3 regions of the Nocardiopsis baichengensis YIM 90130 genome follow, and region 2 is predicted to be linked to each of the others. Evidence: riboswitches for the same ligand, from Rfam matches in the RefSeq annotation. Region 2 holds a riboswitch; each other region holds the start of a gene.
What was found. A riboswitch is a leader RNA that binds a small molecule or an ion and turns the genes downstream of it on or off. The one in region 2 is predicted to bind thiamine pyrophosphate.

Region 1 (3,263 bases), on a different contig from region 2:
AGCGCCTCGCGCCCCAGGCGGGCGGTGCGCACGGCGTCGGCGGCGGTGAAGCAGCCGGCGGTGTTGGGCAGCGGGGCGATGCCGTTGCGCTCCAGCACGTCCCAGACCGAGCCGTCGGAGCCGGGGGTGACCCTGCGCATGGCGACGGTGGTCAGCTCGGTGCCGGAGGCCTGCAGGGCCTCCTCCAGCACCCGCATGGAGGGTGCGCCGCCGGTGCCGGTGATCAGCCGCGACGCGAACGAGCGCCCGGCGATGACCAGCGGGTCGGCGGCGGTGGCGGCGGCGCGGGCGCCGTCGCGGGCGCCGTCGTGGGCGGTGGCGGTCGTCATCTCAACCTCCCTGGACCGCGGTGAGCACGTCCACGCGGTCGTTCTCGGCGACGGTGGCGGTGTCCCAGCCGGCCCGCGGGACCACCTCGTCGTTGAGCGCGGCGGCCACGCCGTTCGCGGCGCCGGTCAGGCCGCGCACCAGGTCGCCGACGGTGGTCCCGGGGTCGACGGCGCGCCGCTCCCCGTTGACGGTCACCTCCATGGCTTCAGGGCTCCTCACGTTCGTCCCGGGTGTTCGTTCCTGGGGTCCTGGGCCCCTCGCCGGGCCCGAAGCGGGCGGCCGCGAAGGGGCGTGCCTCGGCCGGAAGGTCCTCGCCCAGCAGGGCGGCGGCCATGGCGTCGGCGGTGGCGGGGGTGAGCAGCACCCCGTGCCGGTGGTGGCCGGTGGCCAGGTGCAGGCCCTCGGGCGCGCCCGCGCCGAGCGGGCCCAGCAGCGGCCCGTTGTCGGGAGACCCGGGGCGCAGGCCCACGCAGGCCTCGGCGATCTCCAGCTCGCTGACGCCGGGCACCAGCTCGTGGGCGTCGCGCAGCAGCCCATAGACGCCGCCCGCGGTGAGCCGGGTGTCCCGGCCCATCTCCTCCTGGGTGGCGCCGAGCACGACCTCCCCGTCCGGGCGCGGAACCAGGTAGACCGGGGCGCCCTTGACCAGGCCGCGCACGGTGCGGGAGACGACCGGCTCCTGCCCGGCCGGGGTGCGCAGCCGCAGCAGCTGCCCCTTGACCGGGCGCAGCGGCGGCAGCAGCCCCTCGGGCAGCCCGCCGATGTCGGGGGTCCAGGCCCCGGCGGCCAGCACCACCCGGCCGGCCTCGATCACCCGTCCCGAGGCGGTGCGCAGGCCGTGCACCGCGCCGCCCGCGCACACCACCTCGGCGGCGCGGTCGGCCACGAGGACGGTGCCGCGGGCGGAGGCGGCGCGGCGCAGGGCCGCGGTGAGCCGCCGCGGGTCCACCGAGTGGTCGTCGGGCGCGTGCACGCCGCCGCGCACGTGCGGGGCGAGCATCGGCTCCAGGCGGCGGCATTCGCGGGAGGTGATGCGTTCGGCCTTCAGGCCCAGCCGGGACTGCAGCTCGCCCAGCTCGGTCAGGCGGGCGAGGTCGTCGGTGTCGAAGGCGATCTGCAGGGTGCCGCGGGGGCTGTAGCCGGCCGCGGTCCCCGCGTCGGCCTCCACCTCCGCGATGAAGGAGGGGTAGCGGTCCCGGGAGGCGGCGCCCAGCCGCATCAGCGCCTCTTCGCCGAAGACCGCCTCGGTGGCGGGGGTGAGCATGCCGGCGGCCACACCGGAGGCGGCCGCGGGGTCGGCGGCGGGGGCGACGACGGCGGTGCGCAGGCCGCGGCGGGCGGCGCGCCAGGCGGTGGCCAGGCCGATCAGGCCGCCGCCGGCGATGACCGCGTCGAACGTGCCGACCGCTTCGGGCGTATCGGGCGCCTCGGGCGCCTCGGGCGACGATTCGGACATGGCGGTTCTCACCACTCCCTTCGCCGGTATGACCCGGATCAGGTTCGTGCGGTCGGGGGCGGCAGCCCCCCTCTCAGCCGGGTCCCACCCGGCTCCCGCGGGGACGGTGCCGCCGGGAACGCGTCCCGGCGGCGACACATCCCATCCTAGTCGGCGCGCCCCGGCGGCACGAGGCGCCCTGAACGTCCGAGGGCTGTGGCACATTGGGTTCGTGACTCAGAACGACAACGGTGCCGACTCCCTGGTCGGCGACTGGATGACCCTGAACGAGGCGGGCACGGCGCTGGGCATCGGGCCCAACCGCGTCAAGCAGTACATGCGCGAACGGCGGCTGCTGGGCGTCAGGCGCAGGGGAGAGGTGATGGTCCCGGCCGCGCTCATCTCGGGCGGGGACGTGCTCAAGGGGCTGCCGGGGACCCTGACGCTGCTGGCGGACAGCGGGTTCTCCGAGGAGGAGGCCCTGGAGTGGCTCTTCACCCCGGACGACACCCTGCCCGGCTCGCCGGTCCAGGCCCTGGCGGAGAACCGGGGGACGGAGGTGCGGCGCAGGGCGCAGGCGCTCGGCTCCTTCTGAGCCGTCCGAGGCCGGGGAAGGCGCTCCCGCCGCGAGCCCGGCCCTCGTGCGCGTGCCGCCGCTTCACGTGCGGAGCGATGCCGTGGCCGCGGTGTTCACGGCGGACGGCCGACGGCGATGGCCCACCGGAGGATTCCTCCCGCAGCCGATGGACGGCTGCGACGGCGGCCGCGCCAGAGGCGAACGGGGCCGCCGTACGGAAGCGACGGTACCGACGGCAGCGGCGGAAGAGGCCGGGGGAGAGGCCGTCCCCGGCCGTGCGACCGGTCACCGTGTGCTCGCCGCCGCCTCCCGCACCGGCAGAGGCCGTGGCCGGTGACGGCCCCCGGCCTCGTCGGGGGACGCACCGCTACTCTGGCCGGATGAGCGACAGCTTGCGCGAACGACTGGGCGGCGCCCGCCTGTACCTGTGCACCGACGCCCGCCGGGACAAGGGCGACCTGGCCGCGTTCCTCGACGCGGCCCTGGCCGGCGGGGTGGACATCGTCCAGCTCCGCGACAAGGGGCTGGAGGCGCGCCAGGAGCTGGAGGCCCTGGAGGTCATGCGCGAGGCGTGCGACCGCCACGGGGCGCTGATGGCCGTCAACGACCGTGCCGACATCGCGCGCGCGGCCGGAGCCGACGTGCTCCACCTGGGGCAGAACGACCTGCCCGTGCCCTACGCGCGACAGATCATCGGGGACGGCCCCCTGATCGGCCGGTCGAACAACAACGCCGATGTCGCCGCGGCGTCGGCCAAGGAGCCCGGAACGGACTACTTCTGCGTCGGACCGACCTGGGCCACCCCCACCAAGCCGGGGCGCCCGGCCGCCGGGCTGGACCTGGTGCGCCGCGCCGCCGAGCTGGCCGAGGGGCGCCCGTGGTTCGCCATCGGCGGCATCGACGCGCAGAACCTCGGCGAGG
Region 2 (3,263 bases):
CGCGGGAATCCCTACACTAGGGCGTGTTTCCCGCGCCCCGCGCGAACCCGCGGAGTCCTTGCGGCCTCTGAACGGGTGACGGCCGGCCTTCGCCGGGGACCGTCCGGGAAGACGAGACGCCCGGGGCGCGGCGTCCCGACGCCCGCCCCTCCGCAGGCCGCCGCCGTGCGCCCCGCCTCCCCAGACCCATCGACGAAACGCGAGACATGGCCAAACCAATCGGCACCCACGCCCTCAACCTGGTCCGCGGCGCCCTGATCGGCACCGCCGAGGTGGTGCCCGGGATCAGCGGCGGCACCGTCGCCCTGATCACCGGTATCTACGAGACCATCATCACCTCGGCCGGCCACGTGGTCAGCGGCATCCGCCTCACCGTCTCCGACCTGCCCCGCGGACGCGGCACGGCGCGCGCCGCAGCCGAGTTCCGCCAGGCCGACTGGGCCGCGGTGTTCGCGGTGCTGATCGGTATGGCGGCGGCGGCCCTGACCGCGGCCAAGCTGCTGGCCCCGCTGGTGGAGTCCGAGCAGCAGTTCGCCTACGCCGTGTTCTTCGGCCTGGTGCTGGCCTCGGTCTATGTGCCCTACTCCAGCACCCCCGAGCGCTGGCGCATCGGCGACTACCTGCTGGCGCTCGGCGTTGCGGCGGTCGCCTTCGTGCTGATCGGGCTCCCGCCCTCGCAGATCGAGCCCAACCCGCTGATCGTGGTGTGCGCGGCCGCGGTCGCGGTCTCCGCCCTGGTGCTGCCGGGCATGTCGGGTTCGCTGATCCTGCTGACGCTCGGCCTGTACACCCCCACCATGAACGCCCTCAACGACCGCGACCTCGGCTACATCGGCACCTTCTTCCTGGGCGCCCTGATCGGCGGGGCGCTGTTCGTCAAGCTCCTGCAGTGGCTGCTGGACCGCCACCACCACCTGGCCATGGTGGTCATGACCGGCCTGCTCGCCGGCTCCCTGCGCGCGCTGTGGCCCTGGCAGCACGAGGACCGCACCTTCTACGCCCCCACGGAGGTGCCGTTCACCGTCCTGCTGATGGCCATCGGCTTCGCCGTCGTGGTGGCCGTGCTGCTGCTGGAGCGCGCGACCCGCTCCCGGCGCGGGGACGGCGACGGGCACGCGGACTCGCGCGGCGAGGGCCGCGGAGGAGGCGGCGCCCCGCGCGGCGGCAGGCACGCCCGACCCGCCTCCGGAGCCGCACCGCGCATGTGACACGCTGATCGCACGCCCTGCCGGGCCGCCGTCGACGGCCCGGCCGCAACCGAATACCGGCGCGGGGTGCCGCGCGGAGCCCTCCTCCGCCCGCGGCTGAGATCAGACCCGTCGAACCTGCACTAGCTCGCACTAGCGAAGGGACGCCCATGAGCTCCTTCAACATCCTGTCCATCGCCGGGACCGACCCCAGCGGCGGCGCGGGGATCCAGGCCGACCTCAAGGCCTTCTCCGCGCTCGGGGGGTACGGCATGAGCGTGGTGACCGCCCTGGTCGCGCAGACCACCACCGGGGTGGCGGCGGTGCACCGGGTGCCCCCGGAGTTCATCACCCGCCAGCTCGACGTGCTGCTGCAGGACGTGCGGGCCGACGCCGTCAAGATCGGCATGCTGGGCGACACCGACGTGATCGCCGCCGTGGTCGGGGCGCTGGACGCCTACCGGCCCCCGCACGTGGTCCTGGACCCGGTCATGGTCGCCAAGAGCGGCGACCGGCTGCTGGCGGCCGACGCGATCGAGGCCGTGCGCACCGAACTGCTGCCGCGCGCCGACCTGATCACCCCGAACCTGCCCGAGGCCGCCGAGCTGCTGGGCGAGCCGGAGGCGGCCGACACCGCCGCCATGGAGGCCCAGGCCCGCCGCCTGCTGGAGCTGGGCGCCCGCCGGGTGCTGATCAAGGGCGGCCACCTGGACACCGCCCAGAGCACCGACCTGCTGGTGGAGCCGGGGGCCCAGGCATGGGCGTTCTCGGCGCCGCGGGTGCCGACCGGCAACACCCACGGCACCGGCTGCACCCTGTCGTCGGCCATCGCCGCCCTGCTCCCGCAGCGGGACGGCTGCGCGGCGGCGGTGCGGGAGGCCAAGGACTACCTGACCGGGGCGCTGCGGCGCGCCGACGAGCTGGACGTGGGCGCGGGCAAGGGGCCGGTCCACCACTTCCACGCCTGGTGGTGACCGGGCCCGCCCTCCGACGGAAGAAGGGCCCGTCCGCCTGCGCGGACGGGCCCTTCTTCCGTTCCCCGGTACCGCTCGGGGGCGCTAGCGGTTCTCCGGGACCCGGATGTCCGGGTTCTTCCACTCGGGGTTGGAGAAGTAGCGGCGGGTCTCGGCGACCACCACCGGCGAGAGCAGCAGCAGCCCGACCAGGTTGGGCAGCGCCATCAGGCCGTTGGCGATGTCGCTGAACAGCCAGACCACGTCCAGCTGGGCGGTGGCGCCGACGAAGACCACCAGGACGAAGACCACCCGGTAGAAGGGCACCACGCGGTGGCCAGCCAGGTAGTCGACGCAGCGGTCGCCGTAGTAGGACCAGCCCAGGATGGTGGTGAAGGCGAAGACCACCACCGCGATCGCGAGCATGTACCCGGCCATCGGCGCCAGGGCCGGCGAGAGCGTGCCCAGCCCCTCCTGCAGCGCCGCCGAGGTGAGCTGCGCGCCGTCGTCGTCGCCGTGCTCCCAGACGCCGGTGACGATGATGACCAGGCAGGTCATGGTGACCACGATGATGGTGTCGATGAAGGTCTGGGTCATCGAGACCATCGCCTGGCGCACGGGCTGGTCGGTCTTGGCCGCGGCCGCCGCGATGGCGCCGGTGCCCAGACCGGACTCGTTGGAGAAGATGCCGCGGGCCACGCCCATCTGCAGCGCGATCAGCACGGTGGAGCCGACGAAGCCGCCGGTGGCCGCGGTTCCGGTGAAGGCGTCGGTGACGATCAGCGCCAGCGCGGCGGGCAGGTCGCCCACGTGGACGATGAGCACCACCAGGGTGACGGCGATGTAGAGCAGGATCATCACCGGGACCACCGCCGAGGCGACCCGGCCGATGCTCTTGATGCCGCCGATGACGACGACGCCGATGAGCACCGTCATCACCGCACCGGTGATCCACGGGGCCACGTTCCAGTTCTCCGAGACCTGCTGGGCCACGGTGTTGGCCTGGGTGCCGTTGCCGATGCCGAAGGCCGCGATCGCGCCGAAGAGCGCGAACAGGAAGCCCAGCGTGGTGCCCAGGCCGCCGGACAGGCCGTTCTTCAGGTAGAACATCGGCCCGCCGCTC
Region 3 (3,263 bases), on a different contig from region 2:
GGGCGGTGCGCCGGCCCGCAGCGGGGCGAACTCCAGCTCGTCGCGGACGGTGCCGGTGACGAACTGGTCCTCGGCCTGCTGGAAGACGGTGCCCACGTGCCGGGCGAGCCGCCGGGCCGGCCAGCGCCCCAGGTCCCGGCCGTCGGCCGCGGCCAGCGCCCCGGCCGGGCGCACCCGCCCGCCGTCCGGGCGGGCCAGCCCGCCCAGCAGCGCCAGCAGGGTCGACTTCCCGGCGCCGTTGGCCCCGGTCAGCGCGGTCACGGCGGCGGAGCGCACCGCGGCGTCCACCCCGTCGAGCACGGCCCGCCGCCCGCGCGCCGGCCCGCCCGGGGCGCGCGGCTCCAGCGCGCGCAGCCCGCAGGCCTCGACCAGCACCTCGCCGGGGCTGCCCCCGCCGCGCGGGGCCCGGGGCTCGCGCCCGGGCACCCACACCCCGCGTGCGGCCAGATCGGCGCCGTGCTCGGCGAACACCCGGTCCGGCGGGCCGTCGGCGGCCACGCCCCCGCCGGGTTCGAGCACCACCACCCGGTCCACCAGGCCGACCGCGTCGGCCACCCGGTGCTCCACCAGCACCATGGTGGCGCCGCTGGAGGCCGCCAGGTCGGCGACGACCCCGCGCACCAGCGCCGCCCCGTCCGGGTCGAGGTTGGCCGTGGGCTCGTCCAGGAGCAGCAGCCGGGGCCGCATGGCCAGCGCCCCGGCCAGCGCCAGGCGCTGCTGCTCGCCGCCGGACAGGGCGGCGGTGGGGCGCTCCGGCCCGTAGGGGAAGCCCACGGCCGCCAGCGCCTCGCGCACCCGCGGGGCGACCTCCTCGCGCGCCAGGCCCAGGTTCTCGGGGCCGAAGGCGACGTCGTCCCCGGTGCGCGCCATCACCAGCTGGGCCTGCGGGTCCTGGCCCACCAGGGCCGCGGCGCCGCGCCCGCGCCCGGGCGGGGCGCCGTCCACCAGCAGCTCGCCCTCGCTCTGCCCGGTGACGGCGGCCTCCGGGCCGGCCAGCCCGGCCAGGGCCTGCAGGAGCGTGGACTTGCCCGCCCCGGAGGGGCCGAGCAGCAGGACCCGCTCGCCGGGCGCGATCTCCAGGTCCACCCCGCGCAGCGCCCAGGCCTCGCGCCCGGCGTGGCGCCAGCCCCACCCCGCGGCGCGCACCCGCGCGCCCCGGGGACCGGACGGGCTCATCCGCGCGCCGAGGGGAAGGGCGAGAGCGCTCCGGCCCGGGCCAGGGCGCTGGTCAGCGCGCGGCTGCCGACGCCGCCGATCAGCGCGGCGCTGGCCACCACGAGCACGCCGTAGGCGGCCATGAAGTGCGGCGGCCAGGTCGGGTAGTACAGGGTCAGGTCCATGGCCACCGGGGCCAGCCCGGCGGCGGCGCCGGCCAGCACCGAGATCCCCATGCCCCAGCGGCGGTAGCGGGCCCCGGCGAAGACCAGCTCGGGCAGCAGCCCCTGGGCCAGCCCGGCGACCAGCACCATCAGGCCCCAGGAGGTGCCCAGCAGCGCCGAGACGGCGGCCGCGGCCACCGAGGTGAGCACCCCGGCGCCGGCCTTGCGGACGACCAGCATGCCCAGCACGCCGGGGACCAGCCAGACGCCGTAGAGCACGGCCTGGGCGGGCGGGAAGACCAGGAACACCGGCTCGGTCACCGACCAGAGCATGCCCCAGAACCAGAACACCACGCCCACGGCGACGCCCAGGACGGCGGCCACGACGATGTCGACGGTGCGCCAGCGGGGCAGGCGGTCCCGCAGGGCGGCCAGGACGGCCTTGACGGACTTCATGCGGATGTCCCTTCGTATCGGTTGCGCGACACGAGGGGGCGTGAGCCAAGAGCGCCCGGCGCACGGGCGGGTCCTACGACTTCCTTCGCCGGCATGACCCGGATCAGGTGTCTAAGGGTCTGCGGTCGGACCGCACTCTCAGCGCCGGAGCGCTCCCCTGTCGTTCCCTCCCATTATGGCCGAACGGTCAACAATGGGACATACCGCCCTGATAACGCCTCTCCGCCGCCTCTCCGCCGTCTCTACCGCCTCCTCACCGCAGCACGATGCCGTCCTCCATCGCCTGCGGCGGGGCGGGCAGCGCGATCAGCCCCATCTCCGCCGGGCAGGTCAGCAGCGGGTGGCGGGGCAGCACCCGCACGGTGTACCCGCAGGCCCCGGCGCGCGAGAGCGGGACCGTCCCGGTGTAGCGCGGCCCTTCGCCGCCGTCCGGCTCCAGCGCCACCGCCTCGGGCTCCTCCAGCCGGTCGCCGTCGCCGACCCGCCCGATCAGCGCCTCCACCCGCACGTCCTCCGGGGCCAGGGCGCCCAGCTCGACCGTGGCGCGCACCTCCAGCCGCCCGCCCACCTGCGGCGCCCCGGCCGCCCCGGCAAGGTCGACGTGCTGGATGCGCACCGCCGGCCAGCCGGCGCGCACCCGCCGCTTCCAGGCCGCCAGCTCCCGCGCGCCCTGCGCGTCCTCGGCCAGCAGGAGCCGCGAGGAGTCGGCCGCGCCCTGGTAGAGGCGCTCGGTGTACTCGCGCACCATCCGGGTGGCCAGCACCTTGGGCCCCAGCGAGACCAGGGTGTGCTTGACCATCTCCAGCCAGCGCTTGGGCAGGCCGCCGGCGTCGTGGTCGTAGAACAGCGGCGCCACCTGGTGCTCCACCAGGTCGTACAGGGCGCCGGCCTCCAGGTCGTCGCGGCGGTCGGGGTCCTCCACGCCGTCGGCGGTGGGGATGGCCCACCCGTTGGAGCCGTCGAACCACTCCTCCCACCAGCCGTCGCGCACCGACAGGTTGAGCCCGCCGTTCAGCGCCGACTTCATCCCCGAGGTGCCGCTGGCCTCCAGCGGGCGCAGCGGGTTGTTCAGCCACACGTCGCACCCCTGCACCAGGGCGGTGGCCAGCGCCATGTCGTAGTCGGGCAGGAACACCAGGCGGTGGCGCACCCGCGGGTCGTCGGCGAAGCGCACGATGTCCTGGATCAGGCGCTTGCCGCCCTCGTCGGCCGGGTGCGCCTTGCCGGCGACCACGATCTGCACCGGCCGGTCCGGGTGCAGCAGCAGCCGGCGCAGCCGCTCGGCGTCGCGCAGCATCAGGGTGAGCCGCTTGTAGGAGGGCACCCGGCGGGCGAAGCCGATGGTGAGCACGTCGGGGTCGAGCACGTCGTCCACCCAGCCGAGCTCGGCCGCGCTGGCCCCGCGCGCCCGCCAGGAGGCGCGCAGCCGCTCGCGCGCCTCGGCCACCAGTCGGGCGCGCAGGGTGCGGCGCATCCGCCACAGCTCGG

Region 1: another riboswitch for thiamine pyrophosphate. It lies ahead of thiO (glycine oxidase ThiO); the one in region 2 lies ahead of thiD (bifunctional hydroxymethylpyrimidine kinase/phosphomethylpyrimidine kinase).
Region 3: another riboswitch for thiamine pyrophosphate. It lies ahead of C892_RS0126810 (ECF transporter S component); the one in region 2 lies ahead of thiD (bifunctional hydroxymethylpyrimidine kinase/phosphomethylpyrimidine kinase).

The regions. Positions count from the first base shown of each region.
Region 1 covers NZ_ANAS01000015.1:129,491-132,753, forward strand. The annotation lists gene C892_RS0114355 (thiazole synthase) at 1-329, opposite strand, end outside; gene thiS (sulfur carrier protein ThiS) at 331-531, opposite strand; gene thiO (glycine oxidase ThiO) at 536-1,786, opposite strand; TPP riboswitch at 1,785-1,895, opposite strand; gene C892_RS0114370 (Rv2175c family DNA-binding protein) at 1,998-2,360, shown strand; gene thiE (thiamine phosphate synthase) at 2,723-3,263, shown strand, end outside.
Region 2 covers NZ_ANAS01000012.1:249,429-252,691, reverse strand. The annotation lists gene C892_RS0112075 (DUF368 domain-containing protein) at 207-1,208, shown strand; TPP riboswitch at 1,261-1,369, shown strand; gene thiD (bifunctional hydroxymethylpyrimidine kinase/phosphomethylpyrimidine kinase) at 1,358-2,161, shown strand; gene C892_RS0112065 (alanine/glycine:cation symporter family protein) at 2,246-3,263, opposite strand, start outside.
Region 3 covers NZ_ANAS01000041.1:39,101-42,363, reverse strand. The annotation lists gene C892_RS0126815 (ABC transporter ATP-binding protein) at 1-1,176, opposite strand, end outside; gene C892_RS0126810 (ECF transporter S component) at 1,173-1,775, opposite strand; TPP riboswitch at 1,839-1,944, opposite strand; gene glgP (alpha-glucan family phosphorylase) at 2,029-3,263, opposite strand, start outside.